2 regions of the Bradyrhizobium sp. CCGUVB14 genome follow, and region 2 is predicted to be linked to the other one. Evidence: riboswitches for the same ligand, from Rfam matches in the RefSeq annotation. Region 2 holds a riboswitch; the other holds the start of a gene.
What was found. A riboswitch is a leader RNA that binds a small molecule or an ion and turns the genes downstream of it on or off. The one in region 2 is predicted to bind glycine.
Positions count from the first base shown of each region.

Region 1: another riboswitch for glycine. It lies ahead of NLM32_RS30120 (D-amino acid dehydrogenase); the one in region 2 lies ahead of gcvT (glycine cleavage system aminomethyltransferase GcvT).

Region 1 is NZ_JANADS010000001.1:6,408,673-6,417,113, reverse strand. Features, by position in the region: gene NLM32_RS30135 (ABC transporter ATP-binding protein) at 1-1,242, opposite strand, end outside; gene NLM32_RS30130 (ABC transporter permease) at 1,242-2,129, opposite strand; gene NLM32_RS30125 (ABC transporter permease) at 2,148-3,089, opposite strand; gene NLM32_RS30120 (D-amino acid dehydrogenase) at 3,271-4,584, opposite strand; glycine riboswitch at 4,652-4,777, opposite strand; glycine riboswitch at 4,781-4,885, opposite strand; gene NLM32_RS30115 (M20/M25/M40 family metallo-hydrolase) at 4,981-6,111, opposite strand; gene NLM32_RS30110 (ABC transporter substrate-binding protein) at 6,380-7,990, shown strand; gene NLM32_RS30105 (ABC transporter substrate-binding protein) at 8,105-8,441, shown strand, end outside.
Region 2 is NZ_JANADS010000001.1:6,572,763-6,581,203, reverse strand. Features, by position in the region: gene gcvP (aminomethyl-transferring glycine dehydrogenase) at 1-467, opposite strand, end outside; gene gcvH (glycine cleavage system protein GcvH) at 485-853, opposite strand; gene gcvT (glycine cleavage system aminomethyltransferase GcvT) at 864-2,012, opposite strand; glycine riboswitch at 2,159-2,247, opposite strand; gene alaS (alanine--tRNA ligase) at 2,472-5,165, shown strand; gene NLM32_RS30940 (cyclic nucleotide-gated ion channel) at 5,172-6,398, shown strand; gene NLM32_RS30935 (DUF3455 domain-containing protein) at 6,403-6,906, opposite strand; gene NLM32_RS30930 (NADP-dependent isocitrate dehydrogenase) at 7,011-8,225, opposite strand; gene NLM32_RS30925 (S9 family peptidase) at 8,426-8,441, opposite strand, start outside.

The sequences.
Region 1 (8,441 bases), 160 kb from region 2:
GAGCAGCTCGCGCGCGCGCTTCATCGCAGCGGCATGCGAGGTGCCGTAGTTGATCGGGCCTTCCGCGATGCTCTCGCCGACGGTGATGCGCGGGTTGAGCGAGCGGTAGGGGTCCTGGAACACGATCTGGATCTTCTGCCGGTGCGGCTGCAGCAGGCGTCGCGAGATATCGGAGATCTCGCGGCCGGCCAGCCGTACGCCGCCGGAGGTCGGATCGATCAGGCGGACGATGCAGCGCGCTACCGTCGACTTGCCCGAGCCGCTTTCACCGACGATGCCGAGCGTGCGGCCCTTGCGCAGCGTCAGCGTCACCTTGTCGGCGGCGACGACCTCGCGGCCTTTGCCGAAGAACGCGCGCTCCTTGTAGATCTTGCTGAGATCATTGGCCTCGAGCACCACCGGCTCCTTGCTCTCCTCGCGCGGCGGCCGCGGCACCAGGCTCGGCACCGAAGCGAGCAAATTGCGGGTGTATTCCATCGTGGGGTTGCGCAGCACGGTCTCGAGCTGGCCGGTCTCGACCAGGCGACCCTGCCGCATCACCGCGACGCGGTCCGCGATCTCGGCGACCACGCCCATGTCGTGGGTGATGAACAGCACGGCGGTGCCGTGATCGCGCTGCAGCTCGCGGATCAGGGACAGGATCTGCTTCTGCGTGGTGACGTCGAGCGCGGTGGTCGGCTCGTCGGCAATCAGCAGCTTCGGCTCCAGCACCAGCGCCATCGCGATCATGATGCGCTGGCGCTGGCCGCCGGAGAGCCGATGCGGGTAGGAGGCGAAGATGCGCTCGACCTGAGGCAGGTGGACCTGCTCCATCATGTCGAGGATGCGCTTCTTCCGTGCCTTCGCGTCGAGCTTGGTGTGGGCGCGCAAGACTTCGTCGATCTGTCGGCCGACCGGCACGACCGGATTGAGCGCGGTCATCGGCTCCTGGAAGATCATCGCCATCTTCGTCGCGCGCAACTGGCGCAGGCGGCGGTCGGTCGCGGTGAGGATCTCCTCGCCGACGAGTTTTACGCTGCCACTGGTCGGAACCAGTGTGCCCTTCGGCAGCAGGCCCATCGTGGTCAGCGAGGTCACCGACTTGCCCGAGCCGCTTTCGCCGACCAGGCACAGCGTCTCGCCCTGGTGGACCTGGATCGAGATGCCGTCGATGATTTTCGCACCGCCCGGCTTCTTGCCGACGGAGACGACGAGGTTGTTGATGTCGAGAACGATGTCTTTGGTCATCACTTGATCGGTCATTATTTGCCCTCCCGCTGCTTCATGCGGGGATCGAGTGCGTCGCGGGCTGCGTCGCCGATCAGGTTGATGCTGAGGATGGCGATCGAGAGCAGCAGGCCCGGCCAGAAGATCAGCGTCGGCTTGAGCTGAAAATACTGGCGGCCCTCGGCCATGATGTTGCCCCAGGTCGGCGTCTCCGGCGAGATGCCGGCGCCGAGGAAGGAGAGGATGGCCTCGGTGAGGATCGCCGACGCGCAGACATAGGTGCCCTGGACGATCAGCGGCGCAATCGTGTTCGGCATCAGGTGCCGCCACATGATCTTCGGCAGCGAGGAGCCGACCGAGATCGCGGCTTCCACATAGGGCTCCTCACGCGCCGACAGGACGACCGAGCGCACCAGGCGCGCCACGCGCGGGATTTCGGGGATCGTGATCGCCACCAGCACCGTCCAGATGCTGGCGCCGGACAGCGACACCACGGCGATTGCAAGCAGGATGCTCGGCATCGCCATCAGGCCGTCCATGATGCGCATCAGGACGGAATCGATCAGCTTGAAGAAGCCGGAGACGAGACCGATCACAAGGCCAATGGCGATCGAGAGGATCGCCGAGCCGATGCCGATCAGGAGCGAGATGCGGCCGCCATAGATGACGCGCGACAACAGGTCGCGGCCGTAGGCGTCGGTGCCGAGCAGGAATTGCGCCGACGCGGGCTTGAGCCGCTGCGACGGCGCGAGCTGGATCGGATCGTGCGGGGCGATCAACGGCGCCAGGACCGAGATCAGCACGATCAGCGCGAGCAACACCGTCGCCGTGGCGATGATCGGCGTCGAGGTGAGGAAGCCGAAACGCGGCCGCAGCGGCGACGTGATCGGGATGGACGACTGGGGAAGGGTATCGACTGACATCTTGTTGTTGTCCTTGCCTCAGTACCGGATCCGGGGATCGAGCAGCGTGTAGGCGACGTCGATCAGGAGGTTGACGACGACGTAGATCAGCGACGTCAGCAGGATCATCGCCTGGATCACCGGATAGTCGCGCGCCAGCACCGCATCCACGGTGAGGCGGCCGATGCCGGGGATGTTGAACACGCTCTCGGTGACGACGACGCCGGAGATCAGGAGCGCGAAGCCGGTGCCGATCACGGTGATCACGGGCACGGCGGCGTTCCGCAGCGCGTGCCGCATCATCACCGCGACCTCGTTGATGCCCTTGGCGCGCGCCGTTCGCACGTAATCCTCGCCGAGCACATCGAGCATCGCGGCGCGCGTCATGCGCGCGATCAGCGCGATGTAGATGAAGGAGAGCGCGCAGGTCGGCAGGATGATGCGCTCGAAGAACGCGCCGAAGCCGGCAGAGATGCTCTTGAAGCCCTGCACCGGCACCCAGCGCAGGTCGATCGCAAAGACCTCGATCAGGACATAGCCGACCACGAACACCGGCACCGAGAAGCCGAGCACGGACAGGCCCATCACGAAACGGTCGATCCAGGTGCCGTGCTTCCAGGCCGCGATGACGCCGAGCGGCACCGCAACGATGACGGCGAGGATGATGGTCGACAGCGCGATCGAGATCGACGGCTCGACGCGCTGGCCGATCATCTTCATGACCGGCAGGTTGGAAATCAGGGAGGTTCCCAGGTCGCCGTGCAGCAGCTTGCCGACCCAGGTGACGAACTGCACGATGAGGGGTTCATTGAGGCCGAGCGAGGTGCGGATGCGTTCCAGCCGTTCCGGTGTCGCATTGTCGCCGGCGAGGATCGCGGCGGGGTCGCCGGGCGTCAGCCGCAGCAGCAGGAACACGAACAGCGCCACGACGCCCATCACGGGCACCGCAGCCAGAACGCGGCGAATGAGATAACCTAGCATGCACCTATCTCCGGCTGCAGATTGTGGGGGGCCGAGAGGCGCCCGTGGATTCGGTCGTGTCTATCATGCGCGCCTGTCTCTCGGGCTGGAAGACCCGGCCGGAGAGCCGTCCTCGTGGGGCAAATTGTGTGCCAAGGGCAGGGCGGTCGCAAGGGGCCGCCCCGCATCGATTTGCGACCACTCAGGATGCACGACGCATCTCGCGCTCAACCCCAAGTTCGCCCCGAAATGAGGGGACGGTTGGCGGTGCGTTGAGCCCGCGCCAGCCGTCGATGGTTCCGGCGATCATCTGCGCGGTCGCGGCCGACAAGGTCCAGCCGAGATGGCCGTGGCCGGTGTTGAAGAACACGCCGGGCATCCGGCCCGCGCGCACCACCGGCATCATGTTCGGCATCATCGGCCTGAGCCCGGCCCACGGAATGATGCGAGACGTCTCGACCGCCGGAAAGTTGCTGCGCACCCAGTCGACCAGCGGCTGCACGCGATCGGCGCGGATATCGCGGTTGAAGTCGTTGAACTCGGCCGTGCCGGCCACACGAAAACGATCGGCGCCGAGCCGGCTGGTGACGATCTTGGCGGCCTCGTCGAGCAGGCTGACGGTCGGCGTCGCATTGCGGCTCTCGGCGGTGTCGAGCTGGACGGTGATCGAATAACCCTTCACCGGATAGACATTGACGCGCTCGTCGAGCATCGCCGCGAAATGACGGCTGGCAACGCCGGCGCAGACCACGACGCCATCGACCTTCAGCATGCCGCGCGCGGAGGCGACCGCGTCGCTTGCGCTGAGATCGGCCCAGCCGATGACGAAGCCGCCGCGAGCTTGCGCGATGGAATCGATATTGGCCTCATGGATGAAGGTTGCGCCGCGCCGCTTGCAGGCCTCTGCCAGCCCGCGCGTGAACTTGTGGATGTCGCCGGTGGCATCCGACGGCGTGTAGAAGCCGCCGTAATAATCCTTGCGCAGCGTCGGCTCGATCGTGTGGATTTCTTCCGGCGTCACCGGGTGCCGATCGAGTCCGCCTTCCTGCAGCAGCGCATTGACGCGCAGGCCGGATTCAAAACCCTTCTTGTCGTGATAGATGTGGAGGATGCCGCGGCGTTCGAGATCGAAGTCGATGCCTTCGCGCGTCGCGATCTCGAACAGGTGCTTGCGGGCTTCGATCGCGAGCCGCGTCGTCAGAATCGTATTGGCGCGGTAGTTGCCGATATTGGCGACGAACTCGCTCATCCACGAATATTTGTGCCAGTTCGGGCGCGGGTTCATCAAGAGCGGCGCATCGCGCCGGAACATCCAGCGCAGGCCTTTGAGGATCGTTGCGGTGCTGTTCCACACCTCGGCATTGCTGGCGGAGAGCTGTCCGCCGTTCGCAAACGAGGTCTCCATCGCGGCGTAGCGATGCTTGTCGAGCACCGTGACCTCAAAGCCGCGTTCGAGCAGAGCATAGGCAGTCGTCACGCCGGTGATGCCGGCGCCGATGATGGCAATATGTGTCATGTTGAGCAGGGGCTCCCGTGAGTTAGGATAGGCTAACCGCCGGCCCGAAAGCCGTTGGCGGCGCCCCATCTGTCACGGTTACCTGAGAGCTTGATCCGGCGCGGACCTCGACGAGGCAGAACCTCACGAGACCTGCGCAGACTATCCCCTTCGGTGGACGTCACGACGTCGATCGTGCCGTCTCTCTCCAGATCGTCCTGACGATACAGTCCTTTTGCCTGAGAGTTTCCGGGGCGGTTGCTCCGTCGGCGCCGCAATGAAAGCTGGATGCCTTCATTGCGATCTCTCCCGCATCGTCGCGTGGACCATCGAGCAGTACGATGCGCCTCATTTTTAGACAAGGCTAAATTTCATCCGCGACTGCCAACGCATTGTGCAGTGCGAAGTTGATTCAATTTACTCGAGCGTCGCCAGCAGTCCCGCCATCAGGCGACCGCGTTCGACCAGGCTATCGACCTCGATGAACTCTTCGAGCGTGTGGCCATTGCCGCCACGTACGCCGAGGCCGTCGAGCGTCGGGATGCCCATCGCGCCCGTGAAGTTGCCGTCGGAGCCGCCGCCGGAGCTCGCATGCGGTAATTCCGCGCCAAGAGATTTGGCGATGCCGCGCGCCTTTTCATACAGCGCCATGGTACCGGCGTCGGGCTCCCACACCGGCCGCGTCACGCCGCGTGTCACCTTGAAGGAGACATCATTCGCCGTGCCCGAGAGCGCAAGCATCCGTTCGACGCCGCGGTCGAGATCGGCCTGGCGCTTGGCCATGGACAGCGCTTCACCGGTGGCGGTCGTGGCAACGCAATTGACCCATTGCCCGCCATGCACGACACCGACCGAGAAGGTGCAGTCGTCGCTCGTCATCGCGTCGATCGCAAGAATCTGCCGTGCCATCTCGCGGATCGCCGAGCGTCCCGCCGACAAGGTCGCGCCGGCGTGGCTCGGCCGCCCCGTCGCCTCCAGATTGAAGCGCGCGATCGCGTATCGTCCGGTGGTGACGCCGTTGTCGGCGCGGCCGGGCTCGGGCACCAGCACATATTTGTTGCGCGCGGCTTCCGCTTCGATGATGTCGCGCGTGGAGGGCGTGCCGACTTCCTCGTCCGGCGTGAACAGGATGGTGATCGGAAGCGGCGTGGTGAAGGCCGCGCGCGCCAGCTGCCGGATCGCTTCCAGCGAGAGATAGTTGCCGCCCTTCATGTCGTAGATGCCGGGGCCGTAGCACTTGTTGCCCTCGCGCCGCCATTTCAGCTTCTCGATGGTGCCGACCGGGTGGACGGTATCCATGTGCCCGGCGATCAGGATGCCGGGCTCGCCTTGCCTGGGATGCGGGAAGCGTGCGCGAACGACGCCGCCAAAGCCCTGACGGCCGGCGATGCGCTCGATGGTCGCACCCATGATCGCCATATCCCGCGCTGCGATATCGAGCATGCGGTTGACCGCGCCCGCATCCCAGGTCGGGCTTTCGCATTCCACCCAGGTGCGCAGGCCCTCGAGCATCGCCTCGGAATCGAAGGGAAGATTGGCTGGATTCATCTTAATGTCTCTCAAGCTTCGAAAGATGGAATGCGCATTGCATCAGCGCGGGCAGGACAAGCGGGGAGAGTTGTAGAGCCAAACCGATCTTTGTGGAGCCCGTGCATGCGCCGCAAGGGCTTGCACCGAAACCGGATTGACGCGCTCAAGACTGTCTGCAAGTCTCGAAAGATAAAGGCATTGCATGAGGTTAGTTCGCCTAGGGAACGAACCGAATGCTCAACCAATAACCCGCCTTTGAACAGTTTCACGTCAGGAGAAACTTTCTATGTTGAGCTTGATGCGCCGGGGGCGACGCGCGTTCGCCTCCACACTCGCGCTGTCGGTCGTCGCGCTCTCGACGGCGATGGCATCGCCGGTATTTGCGGCCGGCAAGACCATCACCGCGGTGATGCATTCGGATCTGCGCATCATCGATCCGATCTTCACCACCGCCTACATCACGCGTGACCATGGCTACATGGTTTACGACACGCTGATCACGACGGATGCGAACTTCAAGATCCAGCCGCAGATGGCGGATTGGAAGATCTCCGACGACAAGCTCACCTACACCTTCACGCTGCGCGACGGCCTGAAGTGGCATGACGGCACGCCGGTCACCGCCGAGGATTGCGTCGCCTCGCTGAAGCGCTGGGCCGCCGTCGACGGCATGGGCCAGCAGATGATGACCTTCACGGCCAGCATCGAGGCGACCGACGCCAAGACCATCACGCTGAAGCTGAAGGAACCCTACGGCCTCGTGCTGGATTCGATCGGCAAGCCGTCCTCGCGCGTGCCCTTCATGATGCCGAAGCGCCTCGCCGAGACGCCGCCGGACAAGCAGATCCCCGAGCAGATCGGCTCCGGTCCGTTCAAGTTCGTGCAGGGCGAATTCCAGCCCGGCGTGAAGGCGGTCTACGTCAAGAACACCGACTACGTGCCGCGCAAGGAGCCGGCGAGCTGGACCGCCGGCGGCAAGGTGGTGAAGGTCGATCGCGTCGAGTGGATCACCATGCCGGACTCGCAGACCGCGGTGAACGCGCTGCAATCGGGTGACATCGACTTCATGGAAGTGCCGCCGTGGGATCTGCTCCCCGTGCTTGAAGGCAATTCCGACCTCAAGGTCGAGACGCTGAACAAGTTCGGCTACCAGACGCTCGGTCGCATGAACTTCCTCTATCCGCCCTTCGACAATCCGAAGATCCGCCGCGCCGCCTTCCTGGCGATGAACCAGAAGGACGTGCTCGACGCGCTGGTCGGCAACCCGAAGTACTACAAGATCTGCGGCGCCTTCTTCATCTGCGATACGCCGTTCGCGACCGACGTCGGTTCCGAGACGCTGGTCAAGGGCAGCGGCATGGCGGAAGCCAAGAAGGCGCTCGCCGAGTCCGGCTATGACGGCACGCCCGTCGTGGTCATGGTTCCCGGCGATGTCGTCACGCTGAAGGCGCAGCCGACCGTCGCGGTGCAGCTGCTCCGCGAAGCCGGCTTCAAGGTCGATGCGCAGGCGACCGACTGGCAGACGGTGGTGAGCCGCAGAGCCAGCCAGAAGCCCCCGAAGGAGGGCGGCTGGAACATGTTCTTCACCAACTGGGTCAGCGCCGACGTGTCCAATCCGATCTCCAATCTCTCGATCGGCGGCCAAGGCAAGAAGGGCGGCTGGTTCGGCTGGGCGGAAGACGCCAAGATCGAGAAGCTGAAGGACGACTTCGTCCGCGCGGCCTCGCTCGACGATCAGAAGAAGATCGCGACCGAGATCCAGAAGGAAGCCTATGACCAAGTGATCTACATCCCGCTTGGTCAATACCTGGCGCCGAGCGCGTGGCGGAAGTCGCTGTCCGGCGTGCTCGACGGCCCGGCGACCCCGATCTTCTGGAACATCGACAAGTCGGAGTAAGGCCAAGTCAAACAAGGGAACGGGGCGTCTCGCGCCTCTCGTCTCGAACGTTACGCGGCGCCGCTGTCAACAGCGGCGCCGTTCGTCGGCCAGCCGCTCGCCAGGAGAACTTCAGTGTTCCATCTCATGCGTCGGGGGCGTCGGTCGTTCGCCTCCAAACTTGCAGTTTCGGTCGTGGCCCTTTCCACGGCACTGGCCACGCCGGTACTTGCCGCGGGCAAGACCATTACCGCGGTGATGCATTCGGATCTGCGCATCCTCGATCCGATTTTCACCAGCGCCTATATCGCACGTGACCATGGCTACATGGTCTACGACACGCTGATCGCGACGGATTCCAACTTCAAGATCCAGCCGCAGATGGCGGACTGGAAGGTCTCCGACGACAAGCTGACCTACACCTTTACGCTGCGCGATGGCCTGAAGTGGCATGACGGTACGCCGGTGACGG
Region 2 (8,441 bases):
GCTGCAGCGGTGGCTTCATCGAGCAGCGAAGCGTTGGCGACGTCGAGCCCGGTGAGATCGCAGATCATCGTCTGGAAGTTGAACAGCGCCTCCAGGCGGCCCTGGCTGATTTCCGGCTGGTAGGGCGTATACGCCGTGTACCAGGCGGGGTTTTCGAGGATGTTGCGCTGGATCACCGCCGGCAGGATCGTGCCGGAATAGCCCTGGCCGATCAGCGAGGTGAAGACCTGGTTCTGGCGCGCGAGCTCGGCCATATGCGCGATCGCCTCGGTCTCGCTCAGCGGCTTGCCGAGATCGAGCGGGGCGGCCTGCCGGATCGAGGCGGGCAGCGTCTCTGCCATCAGGGTGTCAACGCTCTTGGCGTTGACGGTCTCGAGCATTGCGGTGACATCGCGCGCCGACGGGCCGATGTGGCGGCGTGCGAAATTAGCGGCGGTATCGCCGTTCGACTTGCGGTGCGCGGTCATCGCTTGCTCCATCGTCCTTAAGCCGTGTGTGCCTTGTAGGCGGCTTCATCCATGAGGCCACCAAGCTCGCTCTTGTCGGCAATCTTGATCTTGAAGAACCAGGCTTTGCTCTGTGCATCCGAGTTCACCAGCGCTGGCTCGGCGGCGAGTTCGGCGTTGGTCTCGAGCACTTCGCCGGTAACAGGCGCGTAGACGTCGGAAGCGGCCTTGACCGATTCGACGACGGCGGCGGCTTCCGCCTTCTTCAGGGTGCGGCCGACCTTGGGCAGTTCGACGAACACGACGTCGCCGAGCTGCGACTGCGCGTAATCCGTGATGCCGACGGTTGCGACATCGCCGTCGATCGCGAGCCATTCGTGGTCGGTGGTGTACAGCGTCGTGGTCATTTTCTTGTCCTCAGCGTTTGTAGGTGTTTTTCACGAAGGGCATGGCGGCGACGGTGAGCGGCAAACGTTGCCCGCGCACTTCCGCAAAGAGTTTTGTATCGAGTGCGCTTGAGGCAGTGGGCACGTAGCCCATCGCCACCGGCGCATTCAGGCTCGGGCCGAAGCCGCCCGAGGTGACCTTTCCGATTGCGTCACCGCCCTCGCTGTTCGCGAACAGCAGCGCGCCTTCGCGCACCGGCGCGCGGCCCTCAGTGCGCAGGCCGACGCGGCGGCGAGCTGCGCCGTGATCGAAATGAGCGAGGATCTTGTCGGCACCAGGAAAACCGCCGGCGCGGGCGCCGCCGGTGCGGCGGCTCTTCTGCACCGACCATTCCAGCGCGGCCTCGACCGGCGTCGTGTCGGTGTCGATGTCGTGGCCATAGAGACAGAGCCCGGCTTCCAGCCGCAGGCTGTCGCGGGCACCAAGGCCGATCGGCATCACATCGGAGTTGTCCAGCAATGTCTTGGCGAGGCGCTCGGCATCGCTAGCTGCCACCGAGATCTCAAAACCGTCCTCGCCGGTGTAGCCCGAGCGCGAGACGAAGCAGGGGAGGCCGGCAACCTCGTGCGGGCCGGCATCCATGAACTTCATGGCGGGCGCTGCTGCACATAATTTCGCCAGCGCTGACTCGGCCTTTGGGCCCTGCAACGCGATCAGCGCGCGATCGGCAAGCGAATCGATGATGCAGGTGTCGGAGAGATTCGCGCGCAGATGCGCCTCGTCCTCGGCCTTGCAGGCGGCGTTGACGACCAGGAACAGGTGATCGCCGAAATTGGCGACCATCAGATCGTCCAGAAGCCCGCCATCTTCATTGGTGAACTGGGCGTAGCGCTGCCGTCCCGGTGCAATCGCCACAATATCCTGCGGCACCAGCCGCTCCAGCGCGCGGGCGGCGTCCTCGACCTTGCCGGATTTCGGCCGAAGGGCGATCTGGCCCATGTGGGAGACGTCGAACAGGCCGGCGGAGGAGCGGGTCTGAAGGTGCTCCTTGAGGACGCCTGCGGGGTACTGCACGGGCATGTCATAGCCCGCGAACGGCACCATCTTGCCGCCCAGCGTCACATGAAGGTCGTAGAGGGGGGTACGTTTCAGGGAGTCTTTGTCGTCACGCACGGACATCGCAGGGGTCCTCGGCGGTTCCCCGGGGACGATTCCCCGGAAGCAACCAGTCGAAGCCCCATCTGTCGCTGTGCCTGAGAGTATTATCCCGTCGGCGGACGCAGTCCGGGCTTCAAGCCCGTCGGCGCCTCTTTCCAGATGTCGTCAAAGCCACGCGGTCCTTTTGCCTGAGAGTTTCCGGGGCGGTTGCTCCTTCGGCGCCGGCAATGAAGCCGGTCTCTCCCGACGTGGCCGTACGATACAGATGGGTACAGACCACAGCCCGGCCAAGCCTGTCAACGCGCACCTGGCGGCTTTCCAACGGGATTGCGCGACTGCGGCAACCCTCTGATCTTTCTGCACAGTTTCTGGACAGCGAAGCTGGCCTTGTCTAAAAGCGCTTTGGCCCGCAGATATCAGCCCAAATCACCGGTTTGGATGGCACGAAAAGCGGGTCCAAGCACACCCGATTGGATGAACATGAGCGGCGTCAACGAGATCAGGTCGACCTTTCTGAACTTCTTTGCCGAGAACGGCCACGAGATCGTGTCGTCCTCGCCATTGGTGCCGCGCAACGATCCGACGTTGATGTTCACCAATGCCGGCATGGTGCAGTTCAAGAACGTCTTTACCGGCGTCGAGAAGCGGCCCTATCAGCGCGCCACCACGTCGCAGAAATGCGTGCGCGCCGGCGGCAAGCATAACGACCTCGACAATGTCGGCTACACCGCGCGCCATCTCACCTTCTTCGAGATGCTCGGCAACTTCTCGTTCGGCGACTATTTCAAGGAGCGCGCGATCGAGCTGGCCTGGAAGCTGATCACGAAAGAATACGGGCTGAAGAAGGACAAGCTGCTCGTCACCGTCTATCACACCGACGATGAGGCGGCCGGGCTCTGGAAGAAGATCGCCGGCTTCTCCGACGACCGCATCATCCGCATCCCGACCTCGGATAATTTCTGGGCGATGGGCGACACCGGCCCGTGCGGCCCGTGCTCGGAAATCTTCATCGATCGCGGCGATCACATCTGGGGCGGCCCTCCTGGCTCGCCGGAAGAGGACGGCGACCGCTTCCTCGAATTCTGGAATCTCGTGTTCATGCAATACGAGCAGGTGACGAAGGAGCAGCGCGTTGATCTGCCGCGTCCCTCGATCGACACCGGCATGGGCCTCGAGCGCATGGCCAGCGTCATGCAGGGCGTCGACAGCGTGTTCGAGACCGACCTGTTCCGCCATCTGATCGACGCGACGTCGTCGGCGCTGGGCAGCGGACCGAACGAGCAGACCGTGGCCTCGTTCCGCGTCATCGCCGACCATCTGCGCTCCTCGGCCTTCCTGGTCGCGGACGGCGTGCTGCCCTCGAACGAGGGCCGCGGCTACGTGCTGCGCCGGATCATGCGCCGCGCGATGCGCCATGCGCAGCTGCTCGGCGCCAAGGAGCCGCTGATGCATCGCCTGGTCTGGGCGCTGGTCCGTGAGATGGGCCAGGCCTATCCCGATTTGATGCGCGCGGAAAACCTGATCGAGGAGACGCTGCGGCTGGAAGAGACCCGCTTCCGCAAAACTCTGTCGCGCGGCTTGGCCATCCTGGATGAGAAGAGCGCGGGCCTGAAGAAGGGCGACATGTTCGACGGCGACGTCGCTTTCACGCTGTACGACACCTATGGTTTTCCGCTCGACTTGACGCAGGACGCGCTGAAGTCGCGCGGCATCGGCGTCGATCAGGCCTCGTTCACCGACGCGATGGAGCGGCAGAAGGCGAAGGCGCGCGAATCCTGGAAGGGCTCTGGCGAGGCGGCTTCTGAGGCGATCTGGTTCCCGCTGCGCGAAAAGCTCGGGGCCACCGAGTTTCTGGGTTACGAGACCGAGAGCGCTGAAGGCGTGGTGTCCGCGCTGGTGAAGGACGGCGCTGAGGTTGCCAGCCTGAAGGCCGGCGACACCGGCGCGCTGCTGCTGAACCAGACGCCGTTCTATGCAGAGTCCGGCGGCCAGGTCGGCGACACCGGCGTGCTGACGGGCGAGGGCGGCATCAAATTCCGCGTCACCGACACGCAGAAGAAGCTCGGCGATTTCTTCGTTCATGTCGGCACGCTCGAGAGCGGCGAGCTGAAGGTCGGCGCCGCGCTGCAGCTCGAGGTCGATCATTCCAGGCGTTCGTCGATCCGCGCGCATCACTCGGCGACGCATCTCATCCATGAGGCGCTGCGCCAGGTGCTCGGCGATCACATCGCCCAGCGCGGCTCGATGGTCGCGCCGGATCGTCTGCGCTTCGACTTCGTGCATCCGAAGCCGATCACGGCGGAAGAGCTCGCGCGTGTCGAGGACATCGCCAACGACGTGGTGCTGGAGAACGACGAGGTCACGACCCGCGTCATGGGCGTCGACGAGGCCCGCGAGGCCGGCGCGCGCGCGCTGTTCGGCGAGAAGTATGGCGACGAGGTTCGCGTCGTCTCGATGGGCAAGACCGCGCGCGAGCGCGGCACCAACGCGCTCGGCTGGTCGGTCGAGCTCTGCGGCGGCACCCATGTGCGGCGCACCGGCGATATCGGCCTGATCACGCTGACCGGCGAGAGCGCGGTGGCCTCGGGCGTGCGCCGCATCGAGGCTTTGACCGGCAACTACGCGCGCCGCCACGCCAACGAGACCATGGCGCTGGCGAAGACCGCGGCGAGCGAACTGCGGACCTCGATCGACGACGTTCCGGCGCGCATCACCGCGCTGATGGAGGAGCGCAAGAAGCTCGAGCGCGAGCTCTCGGATGCCCGCAAGAAGCTCGCGATGGGCGGCGGCGTGTCTGCCGGTGATGGCGCAGCCTCGGGCGTGCGCGACGTCGGCGGCGTCAAGCTGATGGCGCGTGCGGTCGAAGGCATCGAGATGAAGGATCTCAAGAGCCTCGCCGACGACGGCAAGAAGCAGATCGGCTCCGGCGTGGTCGCCATCGTCGGCGTCACCGAGGACGGCAAGGCCGGTGTGGTGGTCGGCGTCACCGCCGATCTCACCGCGCGCTTCAATGCGGTCAATCTGGTGAAGATCGCCTCCGAAGCACTCGGCGGCAAGGGCGGCGGCGGCCGTCCCGACATGGCGCAGGCCGGCGGCCCCGACGGCGGCAAGGCGACCGAGGCGTTGGCTGCGATCGAAAAAGCCATCCTCGAACAAAAAGCGGCAGGCGCTTAAAGGCAGATGGGCCTCGTTCCGCGAGGGCGTGGCCTGCGCGATCCCGATCTGAGGGATCGCCTCTACGAATTGCTGGAGCACGATCCCTTGGCCTATTCGGCCGGATCGCGCTTCATCCAGATCATCATCGGCGTCATCGTGCTCGATGTCCTCGCGATGATCCTGGCCTCGGTGCCGGAGCTGGATGCGCAATACGGTGCGCTGTTCTCCGGGATCAAGATCCTCTGCGTCATCGTATTCGCGCTGGAATATGCCGCGCGGCTCTGGACGGTGGCGGGCCATACGCCGCGCAATCGCTCGCCGCTCGCCGACCGGCTCGGCTATGCCGTCTCGGCGCTCGGCATCATCGACCTCATGGCATTCCTGCCTGCCGCGATCGTGCTGGTGATGGGGCGGCACGCAACCCTGGCCGCGCTCGGCGTGCTGCCGTTCTTCAAGCTGATCCGATATTCACCGGCGATGCGCTCGCTGCTCGCCGCCGTGCATGCCGAGCGGCGGGCGCTGATCGGCTGCCTCGTCATCCTGACCGGCGCGGTGTTGACGTTCGCCTCGCTGCTCTACGCCGTCGAGCGCGACGTGCAGCCGACCAAGCTCGGCACCATTCCGGACGCGATGTGGTGGGCGATCGTGACGCTCGGCACCGTCGGCTATGGCGACGTCGTGCCGGTGACGGCGCTCGGCAAGATCATCTCGGTCCTCACCATCATCAGCGGCTTCGCCATGATCGCGCTGCCGGTCGCGATCATTTCCACCGCCTTCGCCGAAGAGGTGAAGCGGCGCGATTTCGTCGTGACCTGGGGGATGCTCGCCCGCGTGCCGCTGTTCTCGCATCTCGCGGCCGGCGAAATCGCCGACATCATGCGGCTGCTCCGCGCGCGTACCATCGAGCAGGGCGAGGTTTTGGTGCGGCGGGGCGATGCGGCCTCGTCGATGTATTTCATCACCGCCGGCGAGGTCGAGATCGCGCTGCCGAGCCAGCAGGTGCGGCTCGGCGACGGCACGTTTTTCGGCGAGATCGCGCTGCTGCACAAGACCAAGCGCAGCGGCACGGTGACGGCGACGCGCAAGACGCGGCTCTTGCTGCTCGACGCCCAGGATTTTCACGCCCTGATCGCGCGCATGCCGACGCTCGCCGCCCACGTCCACGAGACGGCGCGCGCGCGGCTGGAGGAGACCGGCGATCTCGCCGCGGCCGAACTCGCGCAGGCCGAGCGCGAGGGCACCGACCGCTAGGCGGTCAGCCCTTCTTCAGGAAGACGTACTCGGCCGAGTAGGGCGCGCTTTTGAACTCGCCGGCCTTGTCGCAAGGACCCTCGAGCTTGCCGCCATGGGTGTTGATGCGCTGGACCGTGGTGACCGGCGTCAGCACGCCGCTGCCGCGGCGGGAGGCGACCTCGAGCTTCAGCCAGGGAATATCGGCCGCCGTTGCGCCCGGAGCATTGCCGATCGCCTTGCCCACGACGGCGCTGCCGTCGGCGTGCTCCCAGTTCGGCCCCGCATAGTGGCGGCCGATGGTCTTGCCCTCCGAGAGCAGCGTCGCGATCGGCTCGCGGAAAGCCCAGGCGAGCTTGCCGTCGGTGCCGGCCTTGCACTCATAGACCTGCGCGCCCTCGGCGTGGACGCTGAGCACGACGCTCTCGCCGGCGGCGGCGATGGCCTCGGGCAGCGTCTCGGCGGCGGAGGCAGGCGCGGCCATGGCGGCGAGCAGCAGCAGGCAGCGGGCAACAAACTTGGTCGACATGGTCGTATCTCTCCGCAAGGGGCTCTCAAAAAACGAACGGGCCGCGTGTGAGACGCGGCCCGGGATGATGTCTGGCCCAGTCGGGCGAAAATGCGGATGGCAGCTTAGGCCGCCAGCGCCTTCACAAGGTTGTCAGCGACCTTGTCGAGGAAGCCGGTGGTCGAGAGCCAGCGCTGGTCGGCGCCGACCAGGAGCGCGAGGTCCTTGGTCATGTAGCCTTCCTCGACGGTGTCGACGCAGACCTTTTCCAGCGTGGCCGCGAACTTCGCGAGCGCCGGATTGTTGTCGAGCTTGGCGCGGTGCGACAGGCCACGGGTCCAGGCGAAGATCGACGCGATCGAGTTGGTCGAGGTCTCCTTGCCCTTCTGGTGCTCGCGGTAGTGGCGGGTCACCGTGCCGTGGGCGGCTTCGGCTTCGACCGTCTTGCCATCCGGGGTGAGCAGCACCGAGGTCATCAGGCCGAGCGAGCCGTAGCCCTGGGCCACGGTGTCGGACTGCACGTCGCCGTCGTAGTTCTTACAGGCCCAGACGTAGCCACCGGACCACTTCAGCGCCGAGGCGACCATGTCGTCGATCAGGCGGTGCTCGTAGGTCAGGCCCTTGGCGTCGAACTCCTTCTTGAACTCGGCGTCGAAGATCTCCTGGAAGATGTCCTTGAAGCGGCCGTCATAGACCTTCAGAATCGTGTTCTTGGTCGACAGGTACACCGGGTAGCCGCGCAGCAGGCCGTAGTTGAAGGAGGCGCGGGCGAAGTCGATGATGGAATCGTCGAGATTGTACATCTCCATGGCGACGCCGGCGCCCGGAGCCTTGAACACTTCCTTCTCGATCACGGTGCCGTCCTCGCCGACGAACTTCAGCGAGAGGGTGCCCTTGCCCGGGAACTTGATGTCGGTGGCGCGGTACTGGTCGCCATAGGCGTGGCGGCCGATGATGATCGGCTTGGTCCAGCCGGGAACCAGGCGCGGCACGTTCTTGCAGATGATCGGCTCGCGGAAGATCACGCCGCCGAGGATGTTGCGGATGGTGCCGTTCGGCGACTTCCACATCTGCTTGAGGTTGAACTCCTTCACCCGGGCCTCGTCCGGGGTGATGGTGGCGCACTTGACGCCGACGCCGACCTTCTTGATCGCCTCGGCGGCGTCGATGGTCACCTGATCGTTGGTGTGGTCGCGGTACTCCATGCCCAGGTCGAAATACTGCAGCTCGACATCCAGGAACGGGTTGATCAGCTTGTCCTTGATGTACTGCCAGATGATCCGGGTCATCTCGTCGCCATCGAGCTCGACGACGGGATTGGATACCTTGATTTTTGCCATGATCGGAGAAGCCTTCTTGGGAACTGGAGGAAATCTCCCGCGCTATAGCACCGCCCGGGGGCGGGCGGAAGCGGAGCGGTTATGCACTTTCAGCCCATCTTTTCGCCGAGAACCGCCATTCCCTGAGGTCGGAATGACGGCCCTCGCACCTTGTTTGGGCACCGATCCCCGGAGCGAACCGGCGCCCTCCGAGAACGCTTCTAAAAGGCGGCCTGG